DNA from 4 places in the Solibacillus sp. FSL W8-0474 genome. Region 4 is predicted to be linked to each of the others. Evidence: riboswitches for the same ligand, from Rfam matches in the RefSeq annotation. Region 4 holds a riboswitch; each other region holds the start of a gene.
What was found. A riboswitch is a leader RNA that binds a small molecule or an ion and turns the genes downstream of it on or off. The one in region 4 is predicted to bind S-adenosylmethionine.

Region 1 (5,717 bases), 3.3 Mb from region 4:
TGAGTGAACGAAAAAATTCAGAGGCGATGTATGAGCTAGCGAACTGTTATATTGAAGGCCTTGGTGGAAAAGGCAGTGAGCATCAAGCTTTATCCTTGTATAAAAGTGCTGCACAATTAGGTCACCGTGATGCAATGAATAATTTGGCTGATATGTATTTCAATGGTGAAGCTACAGAAGTCGACGAGAAAAAAGCATTTTTTTGGTTTGAAAAAGCAGCGGAGCTTGGTGTACCAGAAGCGATGTATACACTGGGAATTATGTATGAGCAAGGTTTGGGAACCAAATGTAATGCATCCAAAGCTTTGGACTATTATAAGCGCAGTGCTGCTCTTCAATATGTAGAGGCTAAATATCGGCTAGGTATGATTTTCTATTCAGGGGAACTTAACCAGCAGCAGAACGATAGAGAAGCAATCAACTGGTTTAGACAAGCGGGCGAGCATTTCCATGTCGATGCAATTTATAACTTAGGTTACTGCTATGAGCATGGTCATGGCGTCATGCAGGATGTAGACAGAGCCATGGCTTATTACAAGCAGGCCAGTATACTAGGGGATATCGAAGCTACAAAAAGGGTAGTAGACTATTATGAAAAAACAAATTCTATAGAAGCTGCTAAGTGGCATGAAAAATTGAAAAGCCTTGAAAACCTTAACGAATAGGATGGAATTTAGTTATACTTCTTAGTAATTTATATGTTTAATTTTCCAGTAAACTTGGGAATATAACCAATAGGGAAAAGTGATAAGGAGGGGAATTTTTATGTTCATGTTTGCCGTACCGCATATCTCTTCTAATGACAATGAAGATGTTATTCAAAAACTACAGCAAATTCTATTGGAGCAACGGGAAAACTTAACAATGCTTTGTACAATTGTTGAATATTTAAGGGAATATGTCCAAACTGGATTAGATAATAAAGATGTCATAAAATATAATCAAAGAATCCAAATGATGACGTATAAACAAACAGATCGTTATAATGAGATTGATCATCTCATTAATAAAAATATTATCGAAATAAAAAAAGGTAAAACTACTGATAACACGGCTTTAACATTTGGAAAAGAAGTAAGGAAAATTGAATCGGGTTTCCGTACGTTAAAACTTTTCACATGTGATGTTATTAATATGTTAGATTCCAATAAACATATCGAAAATCGTAGTTTAGAACGCATACGTTATTTTGATAAACGTTCTGCTTCGTTGGAAGCGGAGATTATTTCACTGACACAGCAATTATCCTTTAAATAGAACTATGAAGCAAACTTTCTCAAATAACCAGAGGAGGTTTGTGTTTTTTTTATTCAATATAAATTTAGAAAATTGTAATATCGTTATGACCATATTTTGAACGAAAAAGATTATACTGTTAGGAGAGAGTGAACGAAATAGGAGCGAATTAATATGAAAACTGTAGTTGTAGTAGGTGGCGGAATTACCGGATTGTGTACGATGCATTATTTAAAAAACCAAATGCATGAAAAGAATATCGAAGCAAGATTAGTATTAATCGAAAAAAATCCCTATTTAGGCGGAAAGATACATTCCGTACATGAAGGAGGGTTTATTATGGAAACCGGCGCGGATTCCATTGTGGCCCGCCATCCAAATGTCCTAGAGCTCGTAAAAGAGCTTAACTTTGATTCGGAGCTTGTTTATAACGAAACAGGTATATCCTACATTCATACTAATAATGAGCTACATGCTATTCCCGCGGGGTCAACATTCGGGATTCCAATGAGCGTGGAATCACTTATGTCGAGCACGTTAATTTCAGAAGAAGGAAAGAAAAGAGCATTAAAGGATATAGACATTCCAAATACAAAATTTACGAAGGAAAGTTCCATCGGTGCATTTTTGGAATATTTTTTAGGGGAAGAAATAGTGCGAAAACAAATTGCTCCTGTATTGGCAGGGGTATATTCGGGAGATTTATACCAGCTGAGCTTAGCTTCAACATTACCGTATTTAGTCGATTATAAAAATAATTATGGGTCGATTATGAAAGGTTTTGAAGCTAATCGCGAGCAGTTTGAAAAAGCAGCGGATAAGAAATTTATTTCTTTCGAGAAGGGGTTATCTTCATTAATTGACCGCCTTGAAGAGCAATTGCCGGAAGTGGAATTCATAAAAAAGGCCGCAACTGAGCAAATACAAAAAGTAGGGGAACAGTATAAAGTTGTATTAGAGGACGAAACGATTATAGCGGATATTGTGGTCCTTGCTGTGCCGAATAATACAGTACGTACTGTATTGCAAGACGAAAAATTAGATGGACAGTTAGAAAAGTTTACAACAGCATCAGCATTAACGATGTATGTTGGTTTTGATGTACCAGACAGTGTTTTACCAGCAGATGGTACAGGTTTTATCGTCTCCCATAATAGTGATTTAGTATGTAATGCCTCTACATGGACAAGTCGTAAATGGAAGCATACTTCAGCAGAAGGGAATCTGCTTGTTCGTTTATTTTATAAAAATATTAATCCGCGCTATGAAGAACTGGCAGCCATGACTGATGAAGAGTTGGAGAAAGTCGCAATGGAGGATATTCGCTTAAGTTTGGGTATTGAAGCGAAACCAACCGTCGTAAATATAACGAAATGGATTAATCAGATGCCTCGCTATGATTTAGCGCATAATGAAGCGTTATCTGAAGTTGTGGACGATTTAGAAGTGCACTATCCGAATCTGCTTTTAGCTGGATGTTCATACTTTGGGGTAGGGATCGGTGCTTGTATTCAAAACGGTAAAAAAACGGCGGAACAAATTATTGCACGAATTATGTAAAGAAATACTTTATTAGGCTAAAGGGTATTGACGTCTTATTTAGATAACGATATGATAGCTTAAATAATTTTAAATTTTTAGAAAAATTCATAAAATTTCTTATCGAGAGAAGTTGAGGGACTGGCCCGTTGAAACTTCAGCAACCAACATTATGTCAGGTGCTAAATCCAGTGGCGATAGCCAGAAGATGAGAAGGGATTAAGTTGACGACTGACAACTATCAAGCCTTCTTTTGCTTAGTGAAAGAAGGCTTTTTTGTATTAAAAATATACTGAAAATACTGTGAATAATGGAGTGAAATAATTGGGTTTACTACAAGATTTAAAAACACGCGTTTTAACGGCGGACGGAGCAATTGGAACTTTACTTTATTCCTATGGGTTGGATTACTGCCATGAGGAAATGAATATTGCACGACCAGAAATTATCGAGAAAATTCATAGTGAATATATTGCTGTAGGTGCAGACATTATTCAAACAAATACATATGGAGCGAATGCGATTAAGTTAGCTCGATATGGTTTTGAAAGTCATGTAAAAGAATTTAACGAAGCTGCACTGAAGATTGCGAAGCGTGCAGCTGCTCCGGGGGGACAGTATGTTCTGGCAACAATCGGTGGCATTAGAGGGATTCGGAAAAGTGATGCAACATTAGATGAAATCTTAACTGCCTTTCAAGAGCAAGTGGAAGTATTACTAACTGGTGAACCGGATGGCTTCTTACTGGAAACGTATTACGACTTTGAAGAATTATCGCATTGTGTCCACCTATTACGATCAATGACCGATTTACCGATCATTGCCCAAGTGACGATGCAGGAACCAGGTATCCTTCAAAATTTAATGTCTTTAAATGAAGCATTTCATGAATTGGAAAGGTTAGGTGCAGATATTGTTGGGAGCAACTGCCGGTTAGGTCCTTTCCATACAATTCAGGCGTTTGAAGGGGTCAACTTACCGAACAAAGCTTTTTTATCAGCTTATCCAAATGCATCGTTATTAGATATTGAAGATGGCCGTGTTGTCTATGAATCAGAAACCGATTATTTTGCTCGTGCAGCCGTTGAACTCGTAAATCAAGGAGTCCGTTTAATTGGCGGTTGCTGTGGGACGACACCGAAGCATATTGCGGCGGTAAAACAACGTCTGGCGAATATGCAGCCAATTGAAACGAAAGAGGAAAAACCCGGGTATACACAATTTGTCCGTATTCCGGAGCCACGTAAGCAAGAACCGCTCCATGAAAAAGCAAAACGTGAACGTTCTGTCATTGTGGAACTTGATACACCGCGTCATCTAGAAATTGACGGGTTTGTAGAAGGGGCAAAACAACTGGCAAAAGCGGGAGCCGATGTCATTATGATGGCGGATAACTCACTTGCATCCCCGCGCATCAGTAATATCGCGATGGCTGCGATTTTAAAAGAGCATGGAATTCGTTCATTGCCGCATTTAACGTGCCGTGACCGCAATTTAATTGGGCTTCAGTCACATTTAATGGGACTTGATGCACTTGAACTTCATGATATTCTGGTCGTGACAGGGGACCCGACAAAAGTGGGGGATTTCCCGGGGGCAACGAGCGTATATGATGTTTCGTCAATGGAGCTTATTTCACTTATAAAGCAGTTAAATAAAGGTAGCTCTTTTACTGGGAAATCGCTGCGAAAACAGGCGGATTTTTCGGTGGCCGCTGCATTTAATCCGAATGTCCGTGTATTGGACCGTGCTGTAGCTCGTTTAGAGAAGAAAATCGAGCATGGTGCAGATTACTTTATTTCACAACCGGTATATACGAAAGAAAAGATTATCGAAATCTATGAGGCAACGAAGCATTTGGAAACACCGATTTATATCGGGATTATGCCACTTACATCTTCACGCAGCGCGGAATTTTTACATCATGAAGTACCGGGCATTAAATTGTCCGATGAAGTACTTGCGCGCATGGCTGCTTGCGGGGATGACAAGGAAGCATCGACAGCAGAAGGAATCGCTATTGCCAAAGAGCTGCTCGATACGGCATGCAAATACTTTAACGGTATTTATTTAATTACACCGTTTTTACGCTATGATATGACGCTGGAATTAATGGAGCATGTAAAACAATATGATGTGGAAAGTAAAGGAGTTCAGTCGAATGTATAATCACCCAATTCATGAGCAATTACAAAAAAGAATTTTAATCATCGATGGTGCAATGGGGACGATGCTTCAGGCAGAAAACCTAACATATGAGGATTTTGGCGGAGAAGACTTAGACGGTTGTAATGAAAACCTGGTACTTACAAGACCTAATGTATTGGGCAAAATTCACCGTGAATATTTAGCTGCTGGCGCTGATATTATTTGTACAAATACGTTTGGCGGAACACCACTTGTTCTTGATGAATATGACTTAGGGGACAAGGCGGTTGAGATCAATAAGCGAGCGGTTGAAATTGCACTGGAAGCGGCAAAAGAGTTTTCGACACCAGAATGGCCGCGCTTTGTCGCAGGTGCAATCGGCCCTACGACAAAAACATTGTCGGTAACAGGTGGTATTACTTTTGAAGAGCTAGAAGAAAACTTTTATATCCAGGCAAAAGCGCTAATCGAAGCTGGGGCGGATCTGCTCTTAATGGAAACTTCCCAAGATATGCTCAATGTTAAAGCAGGAACGATTGCAATTCACCGTGCCTTTGAAGAACTTGGTAAAGAGTTGCCTGTCATGATTTCAGGGACGATTGAGCCAATGGGAACAACGCTTGCTGGGCAATCAATCGAAGCATTTTATATTTCAATTGAGCACATTAAACCGTTGTCTGTCGGATTGAACTGTGCGACAGGTCCGGAATTTATGACCGATCATCTCCGTTCATTGGCGGAGCTTTCGAATGGCTATATTAGCTGTTATCCGAATGCAGGTTTACCGGACGAAG
Region 2 (5,717 bases), 2.6 Mb from region 4:
TACCTACACCGTATTCTCCTCCTGTCCAACCTGTGTTCACTAAGAACACTTGTGAACCATGCTCGTCAATTTTCTTACCTAATTGATCTGCATAGACTGTTGCAGGAAGTGGAAGGAATGGTGAACCGAAGCATGTAGAGAAAACTGGCTCTGGCTCAGTGACACCACGCTCTGTACCTGCTAATTTTGAAGTGAAGCCACTTAAGAAGTGGTACATCGCTTGCTCCTTCGTTAATTTTGAAATAGGAGGTAGTACGCCAAACGCGTCCGCTGTTAAGAAGACAATTGTGTTTGGGTGACCTGCTACTGATGGTAATACGATGTTATCAATATAATCGATTGGGTATGCAACACGAGTATTTTCTGTTAAAGATCCATCGTCGTAGTCACAAATGCGTGATTCTGAATCAACCGCTACATTTTCCAATACAGAACCGAAACGGATTGCATTGTAAATTTCCGGCTCATTTTCAGCAGAGAGGTTAATTGTTTTTGCATAGCATCCACCCTCAATGTTGAAAACACCATTATCAGACCAACCGTGTTCATCATCCCCGATTAATTTGCGGTCGCAATCAGCTGATAAAGTTGTTTTACCAGTACCTGATAAACCGAAGAACAGGGCAACGTCGCCTTTTTCGCCAACGTTAGCTGAGCAGTGCATTGGGAAAATACCTTGTTCAGGCAACAAATAGTTCATAATCCCGAAAATTGATTTTTTCATTTCGCCAGCATATTCAGTACCACCGATTAAGATGATTTTCTTTTCAATTGATGTTATAATAAATGTTTCCGAACCAGTTCCATCTACTTCAGGATCTGCTTTAAAGTTTGGAGCAGAAACAATTGTAAAGTCAGCAACATGTGCAGCTAATTCTTCTGCTGTAGGACGGATGAATAATTGATGACAGAATAGGTTATGCCAAGCATATTCGTTAATTACTTTAATCGATAATTGAGAGTCTTTGTCAGCACCCGCAAAACCGTTGAATACAAATAATTCATCGCGTTCTTTTAGGTAGTTTACAACTTTGACATAAAGCTTATCAAATACTTCTGAAGAGATAGGACGGTTAACTTTACCCCAATCAATTTTATCTTTAGAGTTTTCCTCTTCAACGATATATTTATCTTTAGGTGATCGACCAGTATATTTACCTGTTTCAGCACGTAATGCGCCATCAACAGTTAACATTGCTTCTCCACGTGATGTAGCTTTTTCAACTAATTGTGGAACAGATAATTGAGTTTTGATGTTTTCCCCGTTTAAAAGTTCTTTCAGCTCGTTAGCAATTTCTACCGAATTCATCTATTAAATACCATCCTTTTTTATAGTATTCCCTTATAGTAGGGGAGTTGTTATTAATTCAAAAATAGTATAACACATTGAAGGATATAATCTATACTAATTATGAATTATTTTTTTGTGGAATTTTTAACTGTTTAAAATCAGACAAAATTTATTGACAGCACTTATTTTTTTATGTAGGATGTGTAATTGAACGGATACTCTTATCCCGAGCTGGTGGAGGGGCAGGCCCTATGAAACCCGGCAACCTGCGTATATTTTATACGTGTTGGTGCCAACCTGATGCAAGGGCAAAATTTCCCTTGAACGATAAGAGTGAAAGGTAACGAAACGTAATATCCTTTCCTCACGTGTGATGAACACGGTTATGAGTGAAAGGATTTTTTTATTTGAATTTACAATTTCGTATTGAGCGAAAATTATATAGTTACAGCCTTTCAGACCCTCGTGTTAAAGCAAATAAAGCTTGACGTTAATAATGCTATTATGCCACGGTGTAAGACGCAATATAACGGACATGGGTAATGAGTACCGTATCAATAAAAACAATTGCCAAAGTGAATTAGGAGGAAATGACATGAAAAATCGTCGACTGTTTACATCAGAAAGTGTAACGGAAGGACATCCAGATAAAATTTGCGATCAAATTTCGGATGCCATTTTAGACGCAATTTTAGCAGCAGATCCAAATGCACGTGTAGCTTGTGAAACTACGGTAACAACAGGCTTAGTATTAGTATCTGGTGAAATTACAACTTCTACTTATGTAGATATGAAAGGTATTATCCGTGATACGGTAGCAGAGATTGGCTATACGCGTGGGAAATATGGTTTTGACGCAGAGAACTTAGCTGTACTTGTTGCAGTTGGTGAACAATCACCGGATATTGCACAAGGTGTAGATCAGGCTTTAGAAGCGCGTGAAGGTTCTATGACAGAAGATCAATTAGAAGCAATCGGTGCTGGAGACCAAGGTTTAATGTTCGGCTACGCATGTAATGAAACACCGGAACTTATGCCGATGCCTATTTCTTTAGCTCATAAATTAGCTCGTCGTTTAACAGAAGTGCGTAAATCAGGGGAATTAGAATATTTACGTCCGGATGGTAAAACACAAGTAACAATCGAATACGATGAAAACAATGAGCCTGTTCGTGTGGATACAATCGTTATTTCAACACAGCATGATGAAGAAGCGACATTGGAGCAAATTCAAACGGATATTAAAGAACATGTTATTAAACCAGTAGTTCCTTCTGAGTTATTAGATGAAGCAACTAAATATTTCATTAATCCAACAGGTCGATTCGTAATTGGTGGTCCAAAAGGAGATGCTGGTCTAACAGGTCGTAAAATTATCGTAGATACGTACGGTGGTTACGCACGTCACGGTGGTGGTGCATTCTCTGGTAAGGATGCAACGAAAGTGGACCGTTCAGCAGCATATGCAGCTCGTTATGTCGCAAAAAACATCGTTGCTGCAGGCTTAGCGGATCGTGCTGAAGTTCAATTGGCTTATGCAATCGGTGTTGCACAACCAGTATCAATTGCGGTAGATACATTCGGAACTGGTAAAGTAGAATCTTCCAAAATCGTAGAATGGGTTCGAGAGCTATTTGATTTACGCCCAGCAGGAATTATTAAAATGTTGGATTTACGCCGTCCAATCTATAAACAAACAGCAGCATATGGACACTTCGGTCGTACTGACATCAATGTACCATGGGAAAATACAGATAAAGCGGCAGAACTTAAAGAAAAAGCCGGAATTTAAAGAAAGAAGGAGCGTTCATTTAAATGGACGGCTCCTTTTCTATTATAATGAAAAATAATACTTCCTTCCTTTATATTGTAAGTAATTGGATTGATAGCGGAATGTTACTTCTGCAATGATTTATAATATTGTCCCTTCGCTACGTATTCATTAATTATGCGATCCATATCTGCCCGGTCCTCTGCATTTACTTCACGTACAACTTTTGCTGGGCGCCCCATAGCAAGTGAATTGGGAGGAATTACTTTTCCAGGTGGTACGAGACTACCTGCACCAATAAATGCTCCTTCGCCTATTTCTGCACCATCCAAAATGATGGAACCCATGCCGATTAAAGCGCGTTTTCTTATTGTACAGCTATGTAATGTTACTTGATGACCTACTGTAACTTCATCTTCAATAATGAGTGGAGCTGCAGGGCTTTGGTGAAGACAACTTAAATCCTGAATACTAACACGATCTCCAATGATTGTTTTATTCACATCGCCGCGTATGACTGTATTAAACCAAATGGAAGTATTTTCCCCTATTGTCACATCGCCTGTTATTGTTGCATAATCAGCAATGTAGGCAGTTGGGTGAATAGTTGGTGATTTATCTTTATAAGGGTATATCATGTTCAATTCCTCATTTCTTTTATAGAATGTATAAGAGCTAATGTAATCGTATCAAATCACTATTAATTTTCAATTAACATCTCTTAACTTTATATAATAAATTATAGCAGACTGTTTTAAGTAAGGAGGATTGACCATGTGGAAATGGGAAACAGAGCAGCAGCCAAAAGCCGTAGTCGTTATTCTTCATAGTGCATATGAACAGCATCGGTGGTACGCATGGTTAATCGAAAAATTCAGAAGTGCTCGCTTTCATGTAGTAATGGGGGATTTACCTGGGCATGGTGAGCAAGGAAAATATGCAAGATATCATGATGAGAATTTTGAAGAATACTATAATTATACAAAAGTGTTATTAAAAGTTGCCCTAGAATATAATTTGCCTCTATTTATTGTAGGCAATGGATTAGGTGCATCTATAGCAACATACGTACTTCAGAAAAATAAAATAGAATGCGCGGGTGTTGTCTTAACATCGCCGTGGCTTCATTTTAAATTAGCACCGGGAAAATTATCCAATGCATTATCAAGCTTTAGTGCAATAACATCGAATGTGAAATTAAAACATGAATTGAGTATACAATATTTCACACGTAATACGGATGTATTAATGGAGTTAAAGGAGCAGTTACCGTTAAATAGTATGGTGACTGTTAAATGGTATCGGGATTGGCAACATATGACGCGAACAATCCGTGATCCTGAAAATAAATTCCCTGATATTCCACTGTTACTAATGACCGGGGAAAATGATAAAATAACGGATATTAGTACTTCTAAAAGGTGGCTGATGGAACAAACTCTTTCAGAATTCCACTATAAACAATGGAATGGATGCCTGCATAGTTTGTTTTTTGAAGTGGAACGTGAGGATGTTTTCCGATACACAATTGATTTTATTAATAATGTCTTAAGAGACCTTGGTTATATAGTAGAATAATGAAAAACCTAACAAAATTCGACTTTTGTTAGGTTTTTTTAAAAATTTCAGTAAAAAATATATCGAAATTTTAGAATATTTGTAATATACTAAATTTCTAATTAATACAATAGTTCAACAAGGGGGTAAAATATGGATTTTATTAATGATTTTGTAGGATGGGCCAATAATATTCTATGGGGTCCAGTAATGATTTACGGTATTTTAATTGTAGGCTTGTTCTTTTCAATCCTGACAAAATTTGCACAAGTCCGATTAATTGGAGACATGTTCAAGTTAATGTTTAAAGGAGAGAAGTCAGAAGCAGGTGTATCTTCGTTCCAGGCATTGTCCATTGCTTTGTCGGGCCGTGTTGGTACAGGTAATATCGTTGGTACTGCTACAGCAATCGCGTTCGGTGGTCCTGGTGCGGTGTTCTGGATGTGGGTTACTGCATTTATTGGAGCATCAACAGCATATATGGAATCGACATTAGCACAAATCTACAAAGAAAAGAAAGATGGCCAATACCGCGGTGGTCCAGCATTCTATATTGAAAAGACAACAGGTATTCGTGCCTTAGGTGTTATTTTTGCAATTGCGATGATTGCCTCTGTGGCATTTTTAATGCCAGGTGTTCAGGCAAATGCGATTGCTGGAGCAGTAGACAATGCTTTTGGAATTGAGCCTTGGGTTACTGGTTTAGTTACAATTCTTTTATTAGCGGTTATTATTTTTGGTGGTGTTAAGCGTATTGCAAATGCTGCGCAAATTTTAGTACCATTTATGGCATTAGCTTATTTATTGGTAGCGGGTATTATTATTATTATGAATATTACAGCTGTGCCAGATGTATTTGCTTTAATCTTCCGTAGTGCCTTTGCAACAGATGCTGTATTTGGCGGGATGATCGGGAGTGCGATTTTCTGGGGTGTAAAACGAGCAATCTACTCAAACGAAGCTGGTCAAGGTACAGGTGCACATCCTGCAGCCGCAGCTGAAGTATCACATCCTGTAAAACAAGGTCTAGTTCAAGCTGCATCAGTATATATTGATACACTATTAGTATGTTCTGCAACAGCATTGATGATTTTATTC
Region 3 (5,717 bases), 1.5 Mb from region 4:
TTACTGGAAAATGCGAATGCGCACGATTTAGATGAAATCAGAAAATTATATGTGAAGCATGCAAATGTCATTGGTACAACATGTGTAGCGTCGGCAAATAAAGAGTTTATGGACAACTATCCAACATTTGATGTTGTCATAATTGACGAAGTATCAAAGGCGACACCACCCGAACTACTATTACCGATGTTAAAAGGTGCAAAAATCATTTTAGTAGGAGATCACCACCAATTGCCACCACTTGTAGGAGATGCAACATTTGAAGAAACGTTGGAGCAAGTAGTAAAAGAAAGTACGACGTTTGAGGAAAAACGAGAACTAGAAAAACTACTGGAAGAATCGTTATTCGAACGCCTTTACAATAACTTACCTAACCAAAATAAAACGATGCTTGCGCTGCAATATCGTATGCATAAAAATATTATGTCAACTATCACGCCGTTTTATGAAAATGAACAGGAAAGTCTGCAATGTGGTTTGGAAGATTCGGATGCTGTACGCGATCACTTCCTGCAAACTTCTAAAATTACGCGCGACAACCATTTAATGTGGCTGGATATTCCGAATGAAAAGCCGTATTTTGAACAGCGTGTAAAAGAAGGTTCAAGCTTATTCAATGTAGCAGAGCTTGATCAGATTAAACAACAATTAATGGAAATGAATGAAGCGACTGCAAAAGCAAAAGCGGAAGGGTTAATCCCGCAAGATGCTCTAAAATCTGTTGGAGTCATTTCGTTTTACGCGGAGCAAGTAAGACGCATAAACCGTCTTATCGAACAGGAACTTAGCTTACCGCATCTGCACATCCGTACAGGCTCGGTCGATAAGTTCCAGGGCATGGAGATGGACGTTATTATCGTCAGTATGGTGCGTAACCATGATCATGAGCGCGGAGAAATTGGGTTTGCCAAAGATTATCGCCGTCTAAATGTTGCATTATCCCGCGCACGTGAACTGCTTATTATGATCGGCAGCACCGATATGTTTACAAAACGTCCAAAACATGCGAAAACACGCGATATGTATTCCCATGTATTAAATACAGTAAAAGAGCAAAGCGGCTATTTTGCAATGTAAGGAAAGGTGTATACAGTGGATTTAAACAGCATAACCGGACAATTACAAAAAGAACTTAACGAAAATCCGAACATCGAAATTCAAAAGCAGATGCAATACGCCATTCCAATTCACACGTTGGAAGTGCATTATCATCCTGTTATGCGGAATGCGATGGATATTTTAATGAAGATGATGCTCATTTCATTCCAGAAGGCGGAGCTGAAAAATGTCGAGCTTTTAGCGGAAATTTTATTAGTTGAACCGTTATTTATCCATGATTTAACGAATAAAATGTTACGAATGGGCATGATTGAAAAAGAAAATGAAGTGTTCACACTTACGGCAAAAGGAATGGCGCAGCTTGAATCGGGTATTTTTGAAGAAGAGCTTGAGCAAACGAGTCATTTTGTGCAATACAGTCCGATTCATGAGCAGCTTCTGGAAGGGGACCTTGAGGAGTTCGCTGATTTAGAAGAGTTTCCTGAACCGTTTCCGACGATTGAAAACGAGGAAATTGAAGCAATTGAAGAATCGATGCTAATTGAATTTATTCAGCAGCAGTTAAGCGATCAACCATTGGCCGAACAGGAAGCCCCGACTTTTATTACAAAAGTTATATCGACCGAATCGATTCAAATTAATGATATTCCGGTTCTATGTTTCTCACTAATGGATAAAAAGGAAAACCGCCAATTTATGCGTGTATATAATACATTAACAGGTGCTTGGGATGAAAAGCTTGAAACGGTTTTATTCAATTATGAGAAAGAGCATTTAAAGTCTGAGTAAATATATAAATTGAAAACCTAGTAATATCAAGGGTTTGCGCCACTTTATAAGATGCGGAGTATTTTACAATTTATTTTTTATAATAATACACTTCTTATTACCTATGAATTTAGATAATGAGAAGTGTTTTTTTGTTGTTAAAATTCGCATTTGAAACTTTTAAAGCGGATAAAAATTTTATTTGCATCAGCTTTTCATGAAATAGCGCAGTTGTGATATCTGTATGCACTTGAGAGCAATCGAGAATTGATTTATTGACTCATTAATTATTATCTAAATTTATTACAGCAACGTTTATTTAATGAAGTAGCACACTTTTTATTGTTTTTTTGTATGTTTGAGGTATGCTATTATCGTTTGGTAGATTTTTCTGACTCAATAATAAGGAGGGTTAAAGTTGAGTAGAGTTTTTGATATACTAGTAGGGATTTTTGGGGGAGATAATAACAATGGATAACTATGAACTAAGAGAAAAGGTATTAAGAGAGTTGTATGAGGGCTTTAGTTCTAACTGGTGCGCTACAAGATGTCAATTGATGGAGGTTTCTTATAACCAGGCTTTTAAAATCATAGGTATTAAGTACTCTTGGGATAAAAAACTAGTTGAAAAGATGAGAGTGTTATTGTCGCATATTGTACGTAACTTAGAATTTGACTTAGAAATTATGCATTGGGGAGACCCTATACGAAACTACGATGAAAAAGAAATTCTAGAAAGCATAGGCAAGGTTGGTAGTTATAAAGAATTCATAGTAGGACTTGAAAGAGTTCTTCATGAAGGACTTATAAATGACTTTAACGAGGGATGGGATTTAGAAGAACAGTTGATGGCTGTAGCCAAAGAGTATCTAACCAACTATTCAAGAAGATTGGATTATAAAGTGAAAAAGATATTCGAAGAAACAGGCAAACTTGAAGACATTAGTCGCATAGTGAACAGTTTTGAAAAAGTTCTTGAAGAGAACTATAAGAGATTTATCAGTGAACAATTAAAGATTGATTCACCTTATTTTATATATGGGGGAAACTGACAGAAAGAATGCTGAAGAAAGTTGTAGAACTAGTATGATCAAGCAAAGTCAGGAGACCTGCCCAATATAAATCTTAAGAGTAAAGTGTTGTGCTTGTATGCTGTTCCTTATCCCCTTGAAGATAAGCCCACTTTTGTTGGTGGAGATGCTTATAACTATATTTATTAATTGAACCCACACAACTGCATATTACATTATTGAAAGTTGAGAACCTTCAAATGAGGGTTGTTTTTTTATCGTCAAAATACAATACGCTTCTTTTTTCCAGAAGTATGATTTATAAAGGAAATTACATAGATTTCATAAGAATTTAAATAAATTATAAATAAAATTACTCCTAATTAAATATAATTGAATTGTGGATGTATAAGTGTAGTCATGACAGTATTTGCTTCATATATTTTTAGAATTATTGCAAAACTCATGCTACCGTGTTACACTAGTGTCAATTTAATAGTCTTATCAAGAGAAGCGGAGGGAACTTGGCCCGTAGATGCTTCAGCAACCTCTAGTACAACTAGAAAGGTGCTACTTCCAGCAAGGCAATGTCCTTGGCAGATAAGAACGGGTATATTAACCTCTCATTTCTGTTGTGCTGGAATGAGGGGTTTTTTGTGTTTTTTCAGCAAGTATTAGGATACTTGCTCCAACAATCAAACCCCCACGGCTATTATGATTTACTTGAAACGAAAGAAGCTTGAAATAGCTTTACATTATGAAACCAAGATTATTTAGAAAGATTAGAGGGGGACAGTGCAATGCCAATTAATATTCCGAAACATTTACCGGCTGGTGAGCTGCTGAGAAAAGAGAAAATTTTCGTTATGGAGGAAGATCGTGCGAAGACTCAGCAAATTCGACCTTTGAATATTTTAGTGTTCAATTTAATGCCGGAAAAGGAAAAAACCGAGCTTCAATTATTGCGTTTACTCGGGAATACACCACTACAGGTAGATGTGACATTTTTAAATACTGCTACATACGAATCAAAAAACGTTTCCAAATCACATTTAGATACGTTCTATCAAACATTCGATGAAATTAAACACCGCCGATATGATGGTCTAATCATCACAGGTGCACCGGTAGAGAAAATGCAATTTGAAGATGTTGGTTACTGGAAAGAAATTACCGATATAATGGACTGGGCCGATCAAAATGTTACATCCATTATGTATATATGTTGGGGAGCACAAGCTGCGCTGTATCATCATTTCGGCATCGGGAAATTTGAACTGCCTAAAAAATGTTCTGGCGTCTATTCACATGTGATTACCGATTTAACGGTCGATTTAGTACGAGGCTTCAGTGATGAATATGTTGCGCCTCATTCGCGTCATACGTCTGTCTCGATTGACGAAGTCCGTGCGCACCCAGATTTGCGTCTGCTCAGCTATTCGGACGATGCGGGGGTATTTATCGTTCAATCAAAAAACAATAAACACATCATGATTACAGGCCATTTAGAGTATGATGCGACTACACTATCGGATGAATATTTCCGTGATATTGAAAAGGATCCGGAAAATACGGAACTTCCGATTAATTACTTCCCGAATAATGACCCACAAAATGCTCCAAAAAATGTATGGCGTGCCCATTCACATCTATTGTTCTACAACTGGTTAAACTATTACGTATACCAAGAAACACCTTATGAATGGCACTTTGTTGAGGAAAATATCGAATATCATATTTAAGAAAAGCCAACAAGGAATATCTTGCTGGCTCCAGACTGGAGACAAACTCTTAAATAGTGTTTGTCTACAGTTTTTTATTTTAAAATTAATTGAATCTAGAAATTGTTGATTTCCGTTCCGGGACCGATGCTTTCCCCGGGCACGGCTTCAGCTAACTAACTTGGGCCTACGACAGCAGGCCCAAGTTAGTGGATCTTCCGCACGTGCGGTTCCCGGTGGAGTCACGGTCCCTCCACTCCAATCAACTTATTAATTCCTTTAAATTAAGTAAGGTAAGATCTAATATGACTAGCAATCAAATTAATGAACAAGAAATAGGGTTTTGAACGACTTGTTCCTGTTAACTCATCTAGAAGAGCTCTAGTAACCTTTTGTCGAAAACCTGAAGCCAGCAAGGAATATCTTGCTGGCTCATTTTTATTTCACTGCAATCCATGCACGCTCTTGTTGTATTTGTAAACTCACTTCACGGCCAAAAAAGTCACTTAGCAATTGTTCATTCAATATGACTTCGCGGGTATCTGCAGCTACGCTTTCTCCATCTTTCATTAACAGTACATGGCTAAAACAAGGTAAAATTTCTTCTACATGATGCGTTACATAAATAAGTGTAGGGGAGTGATTGCCTTGTGCTATTTGCTCAATCTTTTGCAGTAAGTTTTCCCGCTCTATAAGATCGAGTCCGCCACATGGTTCATCCAATATTAATATTTCTGGTTCTGCCATTAAAGCACGTGCAATTTGTACACGTTGTCGTTCACCTTGCGATAAATGCTCAAAAGATTTATTCGCCAAATGATCGCAATGAAACTGTCTCATAAAGGATAGTGCCTGCTCAATTTCCGCATCGGACACGTCATTAAATAGACGGAGCGCACCAAACTTTCCGCTAAGCACAATTTCAATTGCATTATCCTGCCAGTTGAAGCTGTCGATCATTGCGGTGCTTACCCAGCCGATGCGTGTTCGGAGAGTAGGGATATATGTATTGCCGAAAGTTTCACCCAGTACTTGCACTTTACCATTGTTCGGCCAAATATAGCCGTTGATTACTTTTAGCAAGGTTGTTTTTCCTGAACCGTTCAAGCCTAAAATGGCCCAATGCTGTCCTTTTTGTACATGCCAGTCTAAATTATTC
Region 4 (5,717 bases):
TGCAGGATGGTGAAAATTCTTATCCGCTATTTGATGATTATATTCAACTAGGCTCCCTGGATTTTAGTACCGCAACTTTTGATGGAAAGCCGGGAATTGTGATGCACATGACGCAGCACAGTAATATCATTATCCAAAAATTCACTTACGATCAAAAGGTAAAGGGATTTCAAAAAGAAACCTTTTATAAAAAAGAGAATATGAACGATTATTATAATCAACCCGCTTCCTATGCTCTTTTTAAAGACGCTTATGAACTTATGGAAATAGCCTTTGAGAAAACGGTCCCAATACAAGAAGCCAGTGAAAATACCCTTCAGGACCCTCAGGAGAGATGGTATATCATAGAGCCGGTCTTACAGGAATTTAGAAATGCTCAACATCTTTTCGAGCTAGCCTTTACCCTGAATCCTGAACTAAATGTTTCTTTAAACGGTCCCATTACCTTCCTTAACGAAATGATTATCGACTCACCAACAGCCGTTCAAGTGGATCAGTTAAAAACGATTTATAGGATGATAAAAGAGAGTGAGATACAAGAGTTAATTATAGAAGAAAACAATCAACTACACCCATCTGTTAGAGACCTGTTTCAAAAATTTGATTCTACCCTTAATGTACAGCAGAGTTCGTAACAGCAACCTAAAGACACCATTGTTTCTAAAGAGGAACAATGGTGTCTTATACTTCATGGATAATATTTAATTCATTAAGTGAGATAGCTTCTCTCTTGTTAAATTGTTACTGTAAAACCTGCCCGTTTGCCAATAATCTCCGCATAATCTTCTACCATAACGCTTGCTGTCGGATACATACCTGCTCCTGGTCCGATTACGGATAATGTGCCGATATAGTCTGTTTCCATCGTTACGGCATTAAAGACATCATCCACCGGATAAAGTGGATGTTCATTATTTACTAAGAGCGGTGCAACTTTTGCATGAATTGTACCATCTTCCAGCTTTTCAACTTCTGCCACATGACGGTAGCGTAGCCCTTGCGCTTTCGCATCGGCTACTTGCTCTGCTGATATTGTATCAATGCCAATCACATCTACATCTGCCCAGTTTGGCTGTTCTCCAAATGCTAAGCTTGATAAAATCATCAGCTTTTTAAAGGCATCTTGACCCGAAATATCATTAAATGGATTTGCTTCTGCATAGCCTAATTGCTGCGCTTCTTTTAGCGCCTGATCAAAACTCCAGCCCTCTGCACGCATTTTCGTTAAGATGTAGTTTGTCGTTCCATTTAAAATTCCCTGTACACATCTAACTTCATTTACAAGCAGAATGTTTTTCATCGTTTTTATAATAGGCACACCACCTGCTACGGTTGCCTCAAAGCCGATAAATACACCATTTAACTTTGCTAATGCTTCGAGTTCTTCGCCCCGTTTCGCAAGCATCACTTTATTCGCTGTAATGACATGGCATTTCGCCTCAACAGCACGTTTTAAGTATGTGAATGCAGGTTCTTCATTTACAATCGCTTCAAATACTACTTGCAGGTCACTCTCCGCCAGTACGTCATCCATTGACTCTGTCATTAAATGCTTTGTTCCCGGTACACGCTCACGGCTTGCATCGGTTACTAAAATCTTCGCGACCTCCAGTTCTACCCCCAGCTTTTCGCGAAGCTCCTGCCTCTTCTCATTTAAAATATGGTAAATTCCCTGACCTACTGTGCCAAATCCTAAGATCGCTGCCTTGATTGTTGCCATTGCCTTTCTCCTCCAAATTCTTAACACATATATATTGACGAATAATTCAAATAATTTATCTTAAAGAAATTCTATCCTATATAATACATGAAAACAAGGAGAATCTCTCCTAGAAGGACATTTGTTTACTGTAAACGGTCAAATTTCATTTAAATTCTATTGTTTAATAGCTAAATCGGGTAAACAAAAACACTAGCAGAAATTCTCTGGCTAGTGTTTAAAGTTATTTTATACTGCTACATTTACAGAATTATATACGCGTAAACGATGCGCATTTAAAATTTTTGTCATAACAAGTTCTTCTTTTACGGAGTAGTTTGGCACCGCATATGGGCGTTGCACTAACTGGAACTCACCATATTTTAAAAACCATTCGCGTGCTGGAGTTAAAATATGCGCACTTCCATGAACGTTATACTCCTCAGCAACTTCCTTTATGACATAGCCTGTTGTTTCCAGATTGTGAGTTTGTTCCGAGAAAGCACTATGCCCAAAAACCTTTTGCCACATGACATTTACATCCGCTAAAATTTGCTGAATTGCACAAGCATTTACATATTCCTTTACTTCGTTTAATTCATAAATAATGTAGGCTGCTACATTTTGTGCACTGTATACTTTCCCCATGTCGAACAACTCCTTTTCCTTCAATAATGCTGCAACATTATTTCAAATATTTTGGTTGGTAGTTTTATTATTCCAATTGTATTACTAGGTATTTATTTTGTCAATAAAACTTATATAATTAGTAGGAATTAATTTTCTAAAAATTGCTTAGCTTCTCGAATGGGAAAAGCTAAGCCTTTTTTAAAGGTTTATGCGTTTGTTTCTGCGCCTACTTCAGCCGCTACTTTCGCTAATGCCTGTTCTAAATCCGCGATAATATCTTCTGCTGCTTCTAATCCGATCGATAAGCGAATGAGCTCTTCCGATACGCCGGCAGTTTTTAATTCTTCAACAGACAACTGTTGGTGCGTTGTGCTCGCAGGATGGATAATCAATGAACGGGCATCCCCAACGTTGGCTACATGCGAGAATAATTCCACGTTATCAATTACTTGGCGCCCTGCTTCACGTCCACCTTTAATGCCGAACGTAATGATTGATCCGAAGCCGTTTTTCAAATATTTTTTCGCCAAATCATGTGTCTCAAAATCTTCAAAACCGTTGTAATTTACGTATTCCACAAATGGGTGGTTTCTTAAATACTCGGCAACTTTTTGTGTGTTTTCATTGTGACGGACAATACGCAAATGAAGCGTTTCTAGTCCTTGTAGGAAATTAAATGCCGCATCAGCAGATAATGTTGGACCAAAATCACGCAATAGTTGAACACGAAGCTTTGTCGCAAATGCAGCGCCTGCTGTGTCAATTCCGTAGCGTAGACCATGGTAAGAAGTATCCGGTTCTGTAAACCCTGGATGTCTTCCTTGTGTCCAGTCAAACTTTCCAGCATCAACGACAATCCCACCGATCGTCGTTCCATGACCGCCAATCCATTTTGTTGCAGAATGAATGACAACATCCGCGCCGAATTCAATCGGATTACTTCCATATGGGGAAGCAAATGTGCTGTCTATTAATAACGGAAGACCATTGTCATGAGCGATGTTTGCTACTGCTTCAATATCGAGTACTTTCAAGCTTGGATTTCCGATTATTTCAGCGAAGATCGCCTTCGTTTTATCAGTAATCGCCGCTTGGAAGTTTGCAGGATCTGATTCATCCACAAATTTTACTGTAATGCCGTAGCGAGGCAATGTAGTTGCGAATAAATTGTATGTTCCTCCGTACAGAGAACCAGCAGCAACAATTTCATCTCCTGCACCGGCTACATTTAAAATGGAGAATGCCACTGCTGCTGCGCCAGATGAAAGCCCTACTGCAGCTGTGCCCCCCTCAAGTAAAGCAACCCGTTCTTCAAATGCCCCCACTGTAGGATTCATAATACGAGAATAAATATTGCCAGTTTCCTGTAATGCAAATAGACGTTGCGCATGAGCAGTGTCATTGAATGCATAGGCAGTTGTACGATATACAGGAACTGCAATCGCCCCCGTTACAGGATCTGGCTTTTGCCCCCCGTGCAATAATAAAGTTTCTGGTCTTAAATTCGTCACTCTAATAACCTCCTAAAATTATTCGATGGTGAAATCGGTGTTTTTGAGGAGGATTTTTTAAATGAAAAAAACCCTCTTCAGTTAAGAAGAGGGTTGCGCATGAGCAAGTTTGCCTCCTCTTATCTTTCAAAATGATTGTCCATTTTGTAGGATTTAGCACCTTAGTCAGTTCATCACTTACTGGTTGCCGGGCATCTCAGGGCCTATTCCCTCCGCCGCTCTTGATAAGAGATATGTGATTTATGTTCCATCGTTGATTCTCAGTATAAAGCAGAGTAATTCTATAAGTCAACCGAAAAATTAAAATTTTCTGATTTTAAATTAATTCATAAAAATATTTTATCTTCCTACACTAAAATTATTATACTATTCTATACAATTTCTGCTTAAAACAAAATTTTTCTCAATATATTTATTCACCAAATATTAACATGTATCATTTTTTGGAAGTGCTATAATCATAATTGTTAAGGGATTCCCCTTTCAATTGGAAATAAAGAACATATTTTACTTTTAGAAGAATAGGTATATTTTGTCTTATTAATTTATTATTTAACTAAAACTTTAAACGAAGTGAGGCGTTAAGTATGGCAACAGAAGCGACAAGTAAACGAAATTTAAAACCATTATGGATAGTTTTAGCGTTTGCAGCACTCATTACCATTGTTTTACTTCCAAATAGTGGTGGAGATCTTCCCGTTGTTGGACAACGAGCATTAGCTATTTTAGCATTTGCCGTTATATTATGGGTAACCGAAGCGGTAGCCTATCCGGTTAGTTCTGCAATGATATTAGCTGCCATCGCTGTTTTATTAGGTTTGGCTCCGAGTATGGAAGATCCTTCGGTACAAATGGGCACTAAAGAAGCGTTAAAATTAGCGTTAGGTGGATTTAGTAGTTCCTCGGTTGCGTTAGTCGGGGCTGCATTATTTTTAGCAGCTGCCATGCAAATAACGAACCTTCATAAGCGTATTGCACTGTGGGTTTTATCATTAGTTGGAACAAAAACGAAAGCATTAGTAGTAGGGGCTATTTTAGTAGCAATTGTATTAGCTTTTGTTGTACCAAGCGCGACTGCTCGTGCTGGTGCAGTTGTCCCTATTCTATTAGGGGTTGTTGCGGCCTTTGGATTATCTAAAGAAAGTAGACTTGCAGCGTTGTTAGTTATTACCGCTACCCAAGCTGTTTCAATTTGGAATGTGGGGATTAAAACTGCTGCAGCGCAAAACTTAGTAGCACTTGGTTTTATTAACTCTGAATTTGGAGTCGATATTTCTTGGGGCAAGTGGTTTATGTATGCCGCGCCGTTTTCAGTCATCATGTCCTTCGTATTATTCTTTGTTATGATTAAATTAATCAAACCCGAAACGGATAATATCGCTGGCGGAAAAGAAATTATCCGTAAGCAATTGCAAGATCTTGGTCCTTTAAAACGCAAAGAAATTACTTTAATCATCACTTCTGTTCTACTATTATTCTTCTGGTCAACAGAAGGAAAATTGCATCCATTTGATACGACAACGATTACCATTTTAGCTATTGCCTTTTTATTGACACCTAAAATTGGAGTATTTAATTGGAAAGAAGCTTCTAGCCGTATTGATTGGGGTACATTGATTGTTTTTGCAGTCGGTATTTCACTTGGAACGACTCTTTTGGGTACAAAAGGTGCAGCCTGGCTGTCTAATACGATTTTCGGCTCACTTGGCTTAGAGACTATGCCTATTATAGCTACCATAGCATTAGTTACTGTTTTCAATATTGTCATTCATTTAGGTTTTGCATCTGCGACAAGCTTGGCTTCTGCCTTGATTCCCGTATTTATCGCATTAGCCATTAGTTTACCGATGCCTTTAGAAAATCAAATTGGTTTTGTA

Region 1: linked by a shared signal. The riboswitch ahead of NYE67_RS18635 (bifunctional homocysteine S-methyltransferase/methylenetetrahydrofolate reductase) and the one ahead of NYE67_RS01695 (O-acetylhomoserine aminocarboxypropyltransferase/cysteine synthase family protein) in region 4 are both predicted to bind S-adenosylmethionine.
Region 2: linked by a shared signal. The riboswitch ahead of metK (methionine adenosyltransferase) and the one ahead of NYE67_RS01695 (O-acetylhomoserine aminocarboxypropyltransferase/cysteine synthase family protein) in region 4 are both predicted to bind S-adenosylmethionine.
Region 3: linked by a shared signal. The riboswitch ahead of metA (homoserine O-acetyltransferase MetA) and the one ahead of NYE67_RS01695 (O-acetylhomoserine aminocarboxypropyltransferase/cysteine synthase family protein) in region 4 are both predicted to bind S-adenosylmethionine.

The regions. Positions count from the first base shown of each region.
Region 1 covers NZ_JBBOQJ010000001.1:3,683,094-3,688,810, reverse strand. Annotated here, with positions in the region: gene NYE67_RS18650 (tetratricopeptide repeat protein) at 1-665, shown strand, start outside; gene NYE67_RS18645 (chemotaxis protein) at 766-1,257, shown strand; gene hemG (protoporphyrinogen oxidase) at 1,411-2,796, shown strand; SAM riboswitch class I at 2,893-2,990, shown strand; gene NYE67_RS18635 (bifunctional homocysteine S-methyltransferase/methylenetetrahydrofolate reductase) at 3,100-4,944, shown strand; gene metH (methionine synthase) at 4,937-5,717, shown strand, end outside.
Region 2 covers NZ_JBBOQJ010000001.1:2,934,548-2,940,264, reverse strand. Annotated here, with positions in the region: gene pckA (phosphoenolpyruvate carboxykinase (ATP)) at 1-1,309, opposite strand, end outside; SAM riboswitch class I at 1,510-1,625, shown strand; gene metK (methionine adenosyltransferase) at 1,887-3,083, shown strand; gene NYE67_RS14770 (gamma carbonic anhydrase) at 3,188-3,700, opposite strand; gene NYE67_RS14765 (alpha/beta hydrolase) at 3,837-4,640, shown strand; gene NYE67_RS14760 (alanine/glycine:cation symporter family protein) at 4,773-5,717, shown strand, end outside.
Region 3 covers NZ_JBBOQJ010000001.1:1,860,493-1,866,209, forward strand. Annotated here, with positions in the region: gene NYE67_RS09085 (AAA domain-containing protein) at 1-1,077, shown strand, start outside; gene NYE67_RS09090 (nucleoside-diphosphate sugar epimerase) at 1,093-1,848, shown strand; gene NYE67_RS09095 (hypothetical protein) at 2,298-2,879, shown strand; SAM riboswitch class I at 3,336-3,444, shown strand; gene metA (homoserine O-acetyltransferase MetA) at 3,638-4,579, shown strand; gene NYE67_RS09105 (ABC transporter ATP-binding protein) at 4,997-5,717, opposite strand, start outside.
Region 4 covers NZ_JBBOQJ010000001.1:341,442-347,158, reverse strand. Annotated here, with positions in the region: gene NYE67_RS01710 (hypothetical protein) at 1-635, shown strand, start outside; gene NYE67_RS01705 (homoserine dehydrogenase) at 734-1,720, opposite strand; gene NYE67_RS01700 (hypothetical protein) at 1,949-2,347, opposite strand; gene NYE67_RS01695 (O-acetylhomoserine aminocarboxypropyltransferase/cysteine synthase family protein) at 2,536-3,840, opposite strand; SAM riboswitch class I at 3,957-4,071, opposite strand; gene NYE67_RS01690 (DASS family sodium-coupled anion symporter) at 4,428-5,717, shown strand, end outside.